DNA from 3 places in the Blautia sp. DFI.6.71 genome. Region 2 is predicted to be linked to each of the others. Evidence: riboswitches for the same ligand, from Rfam matches in the RefSeq annotation. Region 2 holds a riboswitch; each other region holds the start of a gene.

Region 1 (3,288 bases), on a different contig from region 2:
GTCATCACATCTGCCAGTATCATTGACCTGGTTGATGATGAGATGGGTGATGACTATGCGAAGCTGGCCGGTCTGACAGCAGAAGAGGATTTAAAGGAGCCACTGAAAGAAAGTATGAAGAAACGTCTGCCCTGGCTGATCATTCTTCTGGGACTTGGCATGGTAGTTTCCTCAGTGGTAGGAATTTTTGAGAAGGTGGTGACTGTACTTCCGATCATTATGTGCTTCCAGTCTTTGATCCTTGATATGGCAGGTAATGTGGGTACCCAGTCTCTGGCTGTGACGATTCGTGTGCTGATGGATGAATCTCTGACAGGTAAGCAGAAACTGGAACTTGTGTGGAAGGAAATGAGAATTGGTCTGTGTAATGGCGGACTTCTTGGAATTCTGTCTTTTGCGCTGATTGGATTGTATATTTATCTGTTTAAAGGAAAAACACTTTTGTTTTCCTATGCAGTATCCGGATGTATCGGTGTGGCACTGTTGCTGGCTATGTTGATCTCCAGTGCAGTAGGCACCTGTATTCCATTGTTTTTTAAGAAGATCAATATTGACCCGGCAGTAGCATCAGGTCCGCTGATCACAACAGTGAATGACCTTGTTGCAGTAATTACCTATTATGGCCTGAGCTGGCTGTTCTTATTAAAAATGCTGAATCTTGCAGGCTGAATTTCAGATAATAAAAACAGGTCCTGTATCTTTGATTATAAGATATTGGATCTGTTTTTGTATGGAGTTATTATAGTTGGTCGTTATCCCGTAAAATACGGACCTGTCTTAATATTTCAGAGGATTAATTATGACAAATGTAATGTATGTCGTTTGCAATCTGGAATAAATTTTGTGAAATAAGGAAAATAGCAGTTGACATTATTCAGGGGATATGCAAATAATATATTGCAATTAGTGTTTAACTGACCTGACAATTGAAAGAGGCAAGTTGTTATTTGGATTTACAAAGCATATAAATGTTACTGAGAACGGAATAAACAGTAACAAATAAACATCGGTGCAGGAAATATTAATGGTAAACAGTAATAAGAGATTGAAAATATAATATATATAATGTATCTGTGAATCAACCAGTGTGCCGACAAGTTGATTCTTCGAGAAATCAACTTGTTGGCACACCAGGTAACTGTATAATTCCACAGATACAGTATCGGCAAAACAGTCGAAAGGCTGCGGCGCAAAGCTAAAGGGCCTGTAAAATGGCAGCCAGTTGCATTTATACAGAGAGTAATGTCTTGTTGTATTGTAGCGGGCATTATTCTCTTTTATTTTAAAGAAAGGTTGAGAATATCATGTCAGAGCATAGGTGTATGCTTAACAAAATGAATAAGATTGAAATATATGTCGCAAATGAAGATACGGATATTAATCCTTCAGTTCAGGAAGCTATTAAATATGTACTGAAACAGAATGATCCTGTGGGAACAATCGCCGGTTATTATGATGAGAAGCTGACAATCTGGAGTGTAAGTAACTATTTTCTGCAACTTTTGGGGTGGGATGACCTTGATGAATTTATGAAAGCATCAGACGGATCTATGCTCAGTGTGGTCTGTAATGAGCAAAAGCATATATTTTCACCGGCAGGACTTCATGATTTACAGGGTTCTCACACCTTGTATCTGACAGACAGTAAAGGTTTATCAATACCGGTAAGGATTGTGAAGGCAGATGCCAGGGATAATAAAGGACGGCCAATCTGGGTATTATCTGTCAGATCTGATCACTTTGCCCGGAATCAGGAAGCAAGGGAAGCTGTTTTTCACCGGGCTTTTACAGATATGAATCTGTGTGAATATTATGTGGATCTTCAGGAAAATACATTTGAATCTATGAAAGTAAGGGGCTCGCTTCAGGAAATTTCCAACAAAAGCCGGACATGGGATGAACTGATACAGATGTTTCTTAATAATTATGTCTGTCCTGAGAGTAAAGAGGCGGTTGCGCAGATTTACAACCGGGAATATATTATGAAGGAACTCAGAAAAATTACCGGGGAACTCAGTCAGGAATACAAAGCAGTGCTTGACGGAGAGCTGCGTATTATCCGGAATGTAGTGATGGAGGGAGATACAGATGAGAACGGAGAGGTCAGACACGCCATGATTTTTCTTCGTGATGTGACGGATTCGAAAAATGCGGAAAAAGAACGCAGAGCGATGTTAAAGCAGAACATCGCCATGGACCAGCTTATTCAGGGAGTAACCAGGATTGTAGAGCGTTTTGCAGTTTGTGATCTGGACAGCGGGATATACGAATATTATGAGATGAACAATGAGTCTTATTATAATCCTACAGGTGATTACAGGGAACTTCTTCAGCGTATGTCCGGAGAGTATGTGGTACTTACGGAAAAGATAAATATACAGATGGATGATCTGCTTTCACCGGAACATCTGAGAAAGGTTATTATATCTGAGGATGATCTGTATACCTTTGAATATTGTACTCTTGACAGATCTTCTTATAAAGTAATGTCAGTGATACCTGTGGAATGGAAAGGTAGTATACTGTCCAAAGTAATGTTGATCGCTCAGGATATCGGGCAGAAGCATGAACTTGAGAAGCTGGCAAATACGGATGCACTGACAGGACTTTATAATGAACGTTATCTTTCTGAAAGATTAAAAAGAAATGGAAAGTTACGCAAAAAATTTGCCATGTTCTATCTGGATCTGGACAGGTTTAAGCCTGTTAATGACACTTATGGACATGACATGGGAGACAGATTGCTGAAGGCGGTTTCCCGGAGATTGTGCAAATGTATCAGGAAGACAGACTATGCTTTCCGTATCGGTGGAGATGAATTTTCCCTGATCATTGAGGAGGGCAATATTAATGATGAATTCTGTGAGATGATGGTCAGAAGAATAAAAAGTGTCATTGACCGGCCTTTTAACATAGAGGGTCGTCTGCTGAGCGTGGATACAAGCTGTGGCTATGCCATTTATCCGGAACACAGCCAGAAGATCGATGAAATCCGCATTATGGCAGATCACAGAATGTATGAAGATAAAACTCAAAATAGAAAAAAGGGTTAATGGCGGATAAAAACAGAAAGAGGGATAAAATCTTTATGGATTTAAAACAATTACAGTATTTCGTAGTATGTGCGCAGACTGGTTCATTCAGTGATGCTGCGAAAAATCTGTATTCTACACAGCCCAGTGTCAGCAAGGTGATCAAGGGACTGGAAGATACGCTGGGAATGCAGCTTTTTGAACGGCTGCCAAGAGGAATCAGACTGACAGTACAGGGGCATAAGATGTATGAATA
Region 2 (3,288 bases):
AAGCTGTCGGGAGGTCAGAGAAGAAGAATTGATATTGCCCGTGCATTATTGCACAGACCGGAGATTTTGATTCTTGACGAGCCTACTACAGGGCTTGATCCGCAGACAAGGCAGTTAATCTGGAATGTTATCGAGAAGCTTCAGAAAACAGAAAATATGACAGTATTTTTGACTACACATTATATGGAAGAGGCTACCAATGCTGGTTATGTTGTGATTCTTGACAAAGGAAGTGTTGCAGCAGAAGGTACACCGTTTGAACTTAAAAATGATTATGTACAGGATATAGTGTCTGTTTATGGTGTTTCTGAGGATGAAATAAAGATATTGAACAGAGAATATAAAAAAATACGTGACGGATATCAGATAAAAGTAAAAAATACGAAAGAAGCTACTGAGCTTATTGTAGAGCATCAGGATCTATTTACGGATTATGAAGTAGTAAAAGGCGGTATGGATGATGTATTTCTTGCAGTCACAGGAAAGAAGCTTGGAGGTGAACGCTGATGAGAACAGTATTGGCATTAATGGACAGGAACAGGAAACTGTTTTTTAAAGATAAAGGTATGTTGTTTACATCAATGATCACACCAGTTATTCTGATTGTTCTGTATGCTACATTTCTTGCAAAGGTTTTCAAAGATTCTTTTACAGCAGCAATTCCGGATATGATTACAATTTCGGATAAGCTTATTAATGGAACCGTGGCAGCACAACTGACAGCATCACTTATGGCAGTGAGCTGTATCACTGTAACATTTTGTGTGAATCTGACTATGGTGCAGGACAAGGCAAATGGAACAAGGAAGGATTTTAATGTTGCACCGGTCAGCAAGGAAAAAATTTATTTGGGATATTTTCTGTCAACAGTAGCTAATTCATTGATGGTCAATGGACTTGCGTTTGTATTATGCCTGGGATATTTACTTAAAATGGGATGGTATATGAATACAGCAGACATATTATGGGTTTTATTTGATATGATATTGCTCGTCCTATTTGGAAGTACGCTTTCAAGTATCATTAGCTTTCCGTTGACAACACAGGGACAGCTTTCGGCTGTAGGTACAATTGTCAGCGCAGGATATGGTTTTATATGTGGTGCTTATATGCCGATTTCAAATTTTGGACCAGGTCTTCAGAAGGCACTGTCTTATCTTCCGAGTACATATGCCACTTCATTGATTAAGAATCATATGCTTCACGGAGTTTTCAGAGAGATGGAGAGAAAAAATTATCCGGATGAAATGGTTGAAGCGATAAGAGACACGCTTGATTGCAATCCGGTATTTCATGGAAATGTGGTGAGTATAAATCAGATGATTGGCATTATGATGGGAAGTATAGCTGTATTTGGAATTATTTACTATGTGGTTACATTGTTGTTAGCGGGTGAAGGCAGACGATAGGAAATATTGTTTTTAGCGGGTGAAAGTTCTAGGGATATGGAACGATCTGAGTACAAATGAGCAGGAAACAGTAATGTCAATGCTGCGTGGTCTTCGGAAGTAGAAGAACAGTTCGAGTATATGTATCGGCTGTTCTTTTTTTATTTTTTGGCGTTAAAACGGTAATGTTTTTCTTGTGTACAGTAGAGTGCTATAGTATAATAAAACGAGTTTTTTTGCATAAGTATTAAAGCTATAATATGGAAATCGGCAAACCAGATGAAAGTCTGGGACGCAAAGCTACAGGGCCTGTAAAATGGCAGCCAGTTGCATGAAATGAGGTGCACTGTCTGTTTGGCAGTGCTTTTTTATGATAGAGCACTTGAATAAGTAATACAGAAGCTGTTTGGAAAAATATTGTGAAAAATAGCGGGGAGGTTATTGATAATTAATGAATGTAAAATTAAAATCTGGAAGCAAGCAACTGTAGCCTAGAGGATGGGAGAAAAGATGAAGAAGTGCAAATTAGTACAAAATATAATGAATTTCAAATTTTGTTGCATTATATTTTGCACAATTATATGTTTTATTGTTTTATCCGTTCCTGCATCTGCCAAAGAAAACTCTGACAATGTTATCCGGGTAGGATCTTTTGAGGAAACTTATAATGTAGTCAATGAAAAGGGAGAAAGAAGCGGCTATGGTTATGAGTATCTTCAAGATATTGCAGGTTATGCAGGATGGACATATAAATACATAACAAGTGATTGGAAAAACTGCTTTACACAGTTGGAAAATGGAGAGATTGATATTCTTGGTGGCATTTCCTATACAGACGAACGTGCTGAAAATATGCTTTTTTCCGATATGTCTATGGGGGAAGAGAAATATTACATCTATACGGATGCATCCAATATGGATCTTACAGCAGGAAATTTGGATTCTTTTGAGGGAAAAAATATTGGTGTGTCTAAAGATAATATAGTGGAGGATGTGCTTAATGAATGGGAATCAAAATATGGTCTGCATACGAAGCATATCAATGTTTCTACAACCACAGAAATTATGGACAAACTGTCGAAACATGAAATTGACTGCTTCGTTTCGGTAGAAGAATCCCGTTGGGAAGAATCGGATATTTCACCGCTTACAAGTATTGGAGAGACAGAAATCTATTTCGCTATAAATCCAGAACGTCCGGATATCAAAGAAGCACTGGATAGTGCTATGCGCAGAATCAAGGATGACAACCCATTTTACACAGATGATCTCTACAGGCGTTATCTTTCTGCACAGAGCAGCTCGTTTCTTTCAAAAGAAGAAAGGGAGTGGGTTGGACGGCATGGTGCACTCAGGATTGGGTATCTGAATCAGGATGGAGGTATCAGCAGTGTAGATCCATCAACAGGTAAACTGACAGGTGTTATCACAGATTATGTGGATCTTGCAGAAAATTGTCTGCAAGGTCAGACTCTGGAATTTGAATTAAATGGATATGATACAAGAAGTGAACTGCTTCAGGCATTGCAGGATGGAAAAATAGACCTGATTTTTCATGCAAACCAGAATCCATACTTTGCAGAAACAAATGGATTTGCTTTGTCGGATACGCTATTGACTCTCAATATGGCAGCAATTACGGCAAAGGATTCTTTTGATGAAAATAAAGAGAATATAGTTGCCGTTGAAAAAGATAATTTTGCATTGAAAGCATATCTTTCATACAATTATCCGCAATGGGAGGTTGTGGAATATGAGACATCAGATGCAGCAGTAAAAGCAATGCAGAAAGGGGAGACGGATTGTATTGTAAGCAATTCAGGTACTGTTTCAGACTATTTGAAAAATAATAAGCTTCATAGTGTTTTCCTGACAAAAGAAGCTGATGTTTCATTTGCTG
Region 3 (3,288 bases), on a different contig from region 2:
GACATACTGGATGAAGCGGTACTGTATCTGCGTGTTTATTTTGTGGGATTTCCCTTTCTGTTTATGTACAATATCCTTTCAACGATGTTCAATTCCATCGGTGAATCGAAGATTCCGCTGGGCCTTTTGATATTTTCTTCTGTTTTGAATATTGTTATGGATCTTTGGATGGTGGCAGGTTTAGGGCTGGGTGTGTTCGGTGCCGCCCTTGCAACTCTCATTGCGCAGGGGATTTCCGCAGTGTTTTCGCTTTTGATTTTCTTTAACCGGATGCGTCGATATAAAAGCCGCTTTAACTGGTTTGACAGGCAGGAGTTACATTCCATGCTTCGTATTGCAGTACCATCGGTTCTTCAGCAATCCACAGTGTCAATTGGTATGATGATCGTACAGGCGGTTGTAAATCCCTTCGGTACACAGGCGCTGGCAGGTTATGCGGCAACCATGAGAGTAGAGAATGTTTTTTCACTGATATTTGTATCCATTGGAAATGCGGTTTCGCCCTATGTTTCCCAGAATCTTGGAGCAAAGAAAATTGAACGTATTAAAAAAGGATATCACGCTGCACTGGTGTTAGATCTGTGTTTCGCAGTCCTTGCTTTCATAGTCATTGAAACACTGCACACCCCAATTTCTTCCTTATTCCTTGGAAAAGATGGAACCGCTCTGGCATATCAGGTGTCCGGGGATTATATGAAATGGCTGGGATATTTCTTTATTTTTATGGGTATTAAGATGGCAACAGATGGAGTTCTTCGTGGACTTGGAATTATGCGGCCGTTTCTCATTGCCAATATGGTAAACCTTGCCATTCGGCTGTCAGTTGCCTTGATTTTTGCACCGCGTTATGGAATTGCATTTGTCTGGCTTGCTGTACCGGCCGGATGGCTTGCGAATTTTCTGATCTCCTATGGGGCACTTAGAAAATCATGGCCGGTTGATGAAGGAGTTTCATTCCGGTAAATTTCTCTTAAGTTTTGATGGGAAGCTGGATTTGTATGTTAAGAGGTATATTTTCGTTACTGTTCACTGGCAATATCCCGCGAAGCGTGTTGCTGTGAACAGTAACATATTTTCTTATAGACATGATATAGTATGAGTGCTATAATAAAAATAATTTTTTATGGCATTTATTGGCAAACCGGTTGAAAAGCCGGGGCGCAAAGCCAGAAGGAGCTAAAGTCAGATTGAAATCTGGCCATGCCAGCCGGTTGCATCATGCCTCAGTAATAAAAAAGGTAAATGTTAAATGGGCATTATGGAAAAAGTTCCTGTAAAATTTTTTACAAGGAACTTTTTTTTGTCTTCAAGCGGATATTCGCAACCTCCGCAGGGGACTTACCTGATTCGGTTAAATTTGAGGGAAAATAGAGAAGAACAGCAGGAATGGAGAAAAGATGAAAGGAAAAAGAGTGATTGCAGGCATTCTGCTTGTGGGAATTTTAGCAACTGCCCTGGCAGGGTGCAAAAATGCAGATGTTACTAAAAAAGAAAGAGAAAAGCCCGTTATCACCCTGGGCAGTGACAGTTATCCGCCATACAATTATCTGAATGAAGATGGAATCCCCACAGGAATTGATGTGGAATTGGCTACAGAAGCTTTCAGAAGGATGGGGTATCAGGTGGATGTTGTCCAGATCAACTGGGAGAAGAAAAAAGAACTGGTAGAAAGCGGAGAGATCGACTGTATTATGGGCTGTTTTTCCATGGAAGGACGCCTTGACGATTACCGCTGGGCAGGACCCTACATAGCAAGCCGCCAGGTAGTTGCTGTAAATGAGAGCAGTGATATCTATAAACTAAGTGATCTGGAGGGAAAGAACCTTGCCGTCCAGTCCACAACCAAACCGGAAAGTATCTTTCTGAACCGGACAGATGAGAGAATTCCCAAACTGGGAAATCTGATCAGTCTTGGGCACAGGGAACTGATCTATACCTTTCTGGGAAAAGGATATGTAGATGCAGTTGCTGCACATGAGGAATCCATTGTCCAGTACATGAAGGATTATGATGCAAGCTTCCGTATCCTGGAAGATCCGCTGATGGTGGTCGGGATAGGTGTTGCTTTTGCAAAAGAGGATGACAGAGGAATCTGTGAGCAGATGGATCAGACGCTGGAAGAAATGCGTCAGGATGGCACATCCCTGAAAATCATTAAAAAATATCTGGATGATCCCCAGAAGTATCTGGAGGTGGATGATCTTGGATATTAGGAGAAGAATAAAAGTAAAGCGATTCTGGATATTCGGCATTCTGCTTGGAATCTGTGTGACTGCAGCTTCCCTGTATTACTTTTTTCGGGCAGAGAAAAAGGAAGCAGAGAACAGGATGGTGGAAACTGTAAACTATGTCAAAGTGCAGTGTTCCACCTACACCCATTATAATGAAGCTTCGGAATCTAAAAGTCTCCTCCGCGCCATTGAAAGTGCCAGACAGATGAGTACGAATATCGATATGGAAACAGAAAACGGCGGCCGGCTAAGCCAGGAGTTTCTGAAAGAAAATCTGCAGACCCTCTGGGTGGATGGTATCCTTGTGCTGGATGCAGAGGGAAAGACAGTCTGCAAATACAGCATGGATGAGGCTCTGACCAATGAGATCACAGATTATCTGCAAAAAGATATTATCATGGATTTTACCGGATATGAAGAAAGATCTTATTCGGAACGGATTGACCGAGAAGACGGATCACGTATCGACATTGCAGCCTGTGCCAGAAAAGATGCACCAGGTATGGTTGCAATTTATTATTATACGTCTTCGGAATTTGTCAGAAATTATACCCTGACAGTACAGAACCTTTTAAATGGCTATAGCACTCAGAAGGATGGAACGATTATTGTTGCAGACAAGGGAACCATTGTTGCCAGCAACGATGAAAGCCTGCTGGGACAGGATACTGCCGGCAACCAGGTTGTCCAGGCAATGAAAGAGCATACAGACAGTCAGCATATTTTTCATTTAAAAAATGAAGGAACCGGAGGTTACGGAATCATGCTGAAGCAGAGGGATTATTATATTTATGCCTATCTTCCGGATACGGAAGTATTCCGTAACCTGCCGTTAAGTGTAACAGCTGTCGTTTTTCTTTATTTACTCATATTCGGTATATTCTGCTTCTGGGGTTACAGAGCGGATCTGGCACACCGGAAACAGGAACAGGAAAAAGATGAAAAATATAAAGCAGAACTTCTGAGAACAGCAAAAAAAGCAGAAGCAGCCAATGAGGCAAAAACTGAGTTTCTGCAGAGAATGAGCCATGATATCCGGACACCGATCAATGGAATC

Evidence for each region. A riboswitch is a leader RNA that binds a small molecule or an ion and turns the genes downstream of it on or off. The one in region 2 is predicted to bind cyclic di-GMP.
Region 1: another riboswitch for cyclic di-GMP. It lies ahead of LJE12_RS06370 (sensor domain-containing diguanylate cyclase); the one in region 2 lies ahead of LJE12_RS18040 (transporter substrate-binding domain-containing protein).
Region 3: another riboswitch for cyclic di-GMP. It lies ahead of LJE12_RS05815 (substrate-binding periplasmic protein); the one in region 2 lies ahead of LJE12_RS18040 (transporter substrate-binding domain-containing protein).

Annotation. Positions count from the first base shown of each region.
Region 1 is NZ_JAJDMJ010000010.1:11,494-14,781, forward strand. Features, by position in the region: gene mgtE (magnesium transporter) at 1-669, shown strand, start outside; cyclic di-GMP riboswitch class I at 1,155-1,230, shown strand; gene LJE12_RS06370 (sensor domain-containing diguanylate cyclase) at 1,323-3,053, shown strand; gene LJE12_RS06375 (LysR family transcriptional regulator) at 3,089-3,288, shown strand, end outside.
Region 2 is NZ_JAJDMJ010000071.1:3,582-6,869, forward strand. Features, by position in the region: gene LJE12_RS18030 (ABC transporter ATP-binding protein) at 1-507, shown strand, start outside; gene LJE12_RS18035 (ABC transporter permease) at 507-1,409, shown strand; cyclic di-GMP riboswitch class I at 1,648-1,723, shown strand; gene LJE12_RS18040 (transporter substrate-binding domain-containing protein) at 1,899-3,288, shown strand, end outside.
Region 3 is NZ_JAJDMJ010000008.1:81,320-84,607, forward strand. Features, by position in the region: gene LJE12_RS05810 (MATE family efflux transporter) at 1-963, shown strand, start outside; cyclic di-GMP riboswitch class I at 1,126-1,219, shown strand; gene LJE12_RS05815 (substrate-binding periplasmic protein) at 1,398-2,213, shown strand; gene LJE12_RS05820 (ATP-binding response regulator) at 2,197-3,288, shown strand, end outside.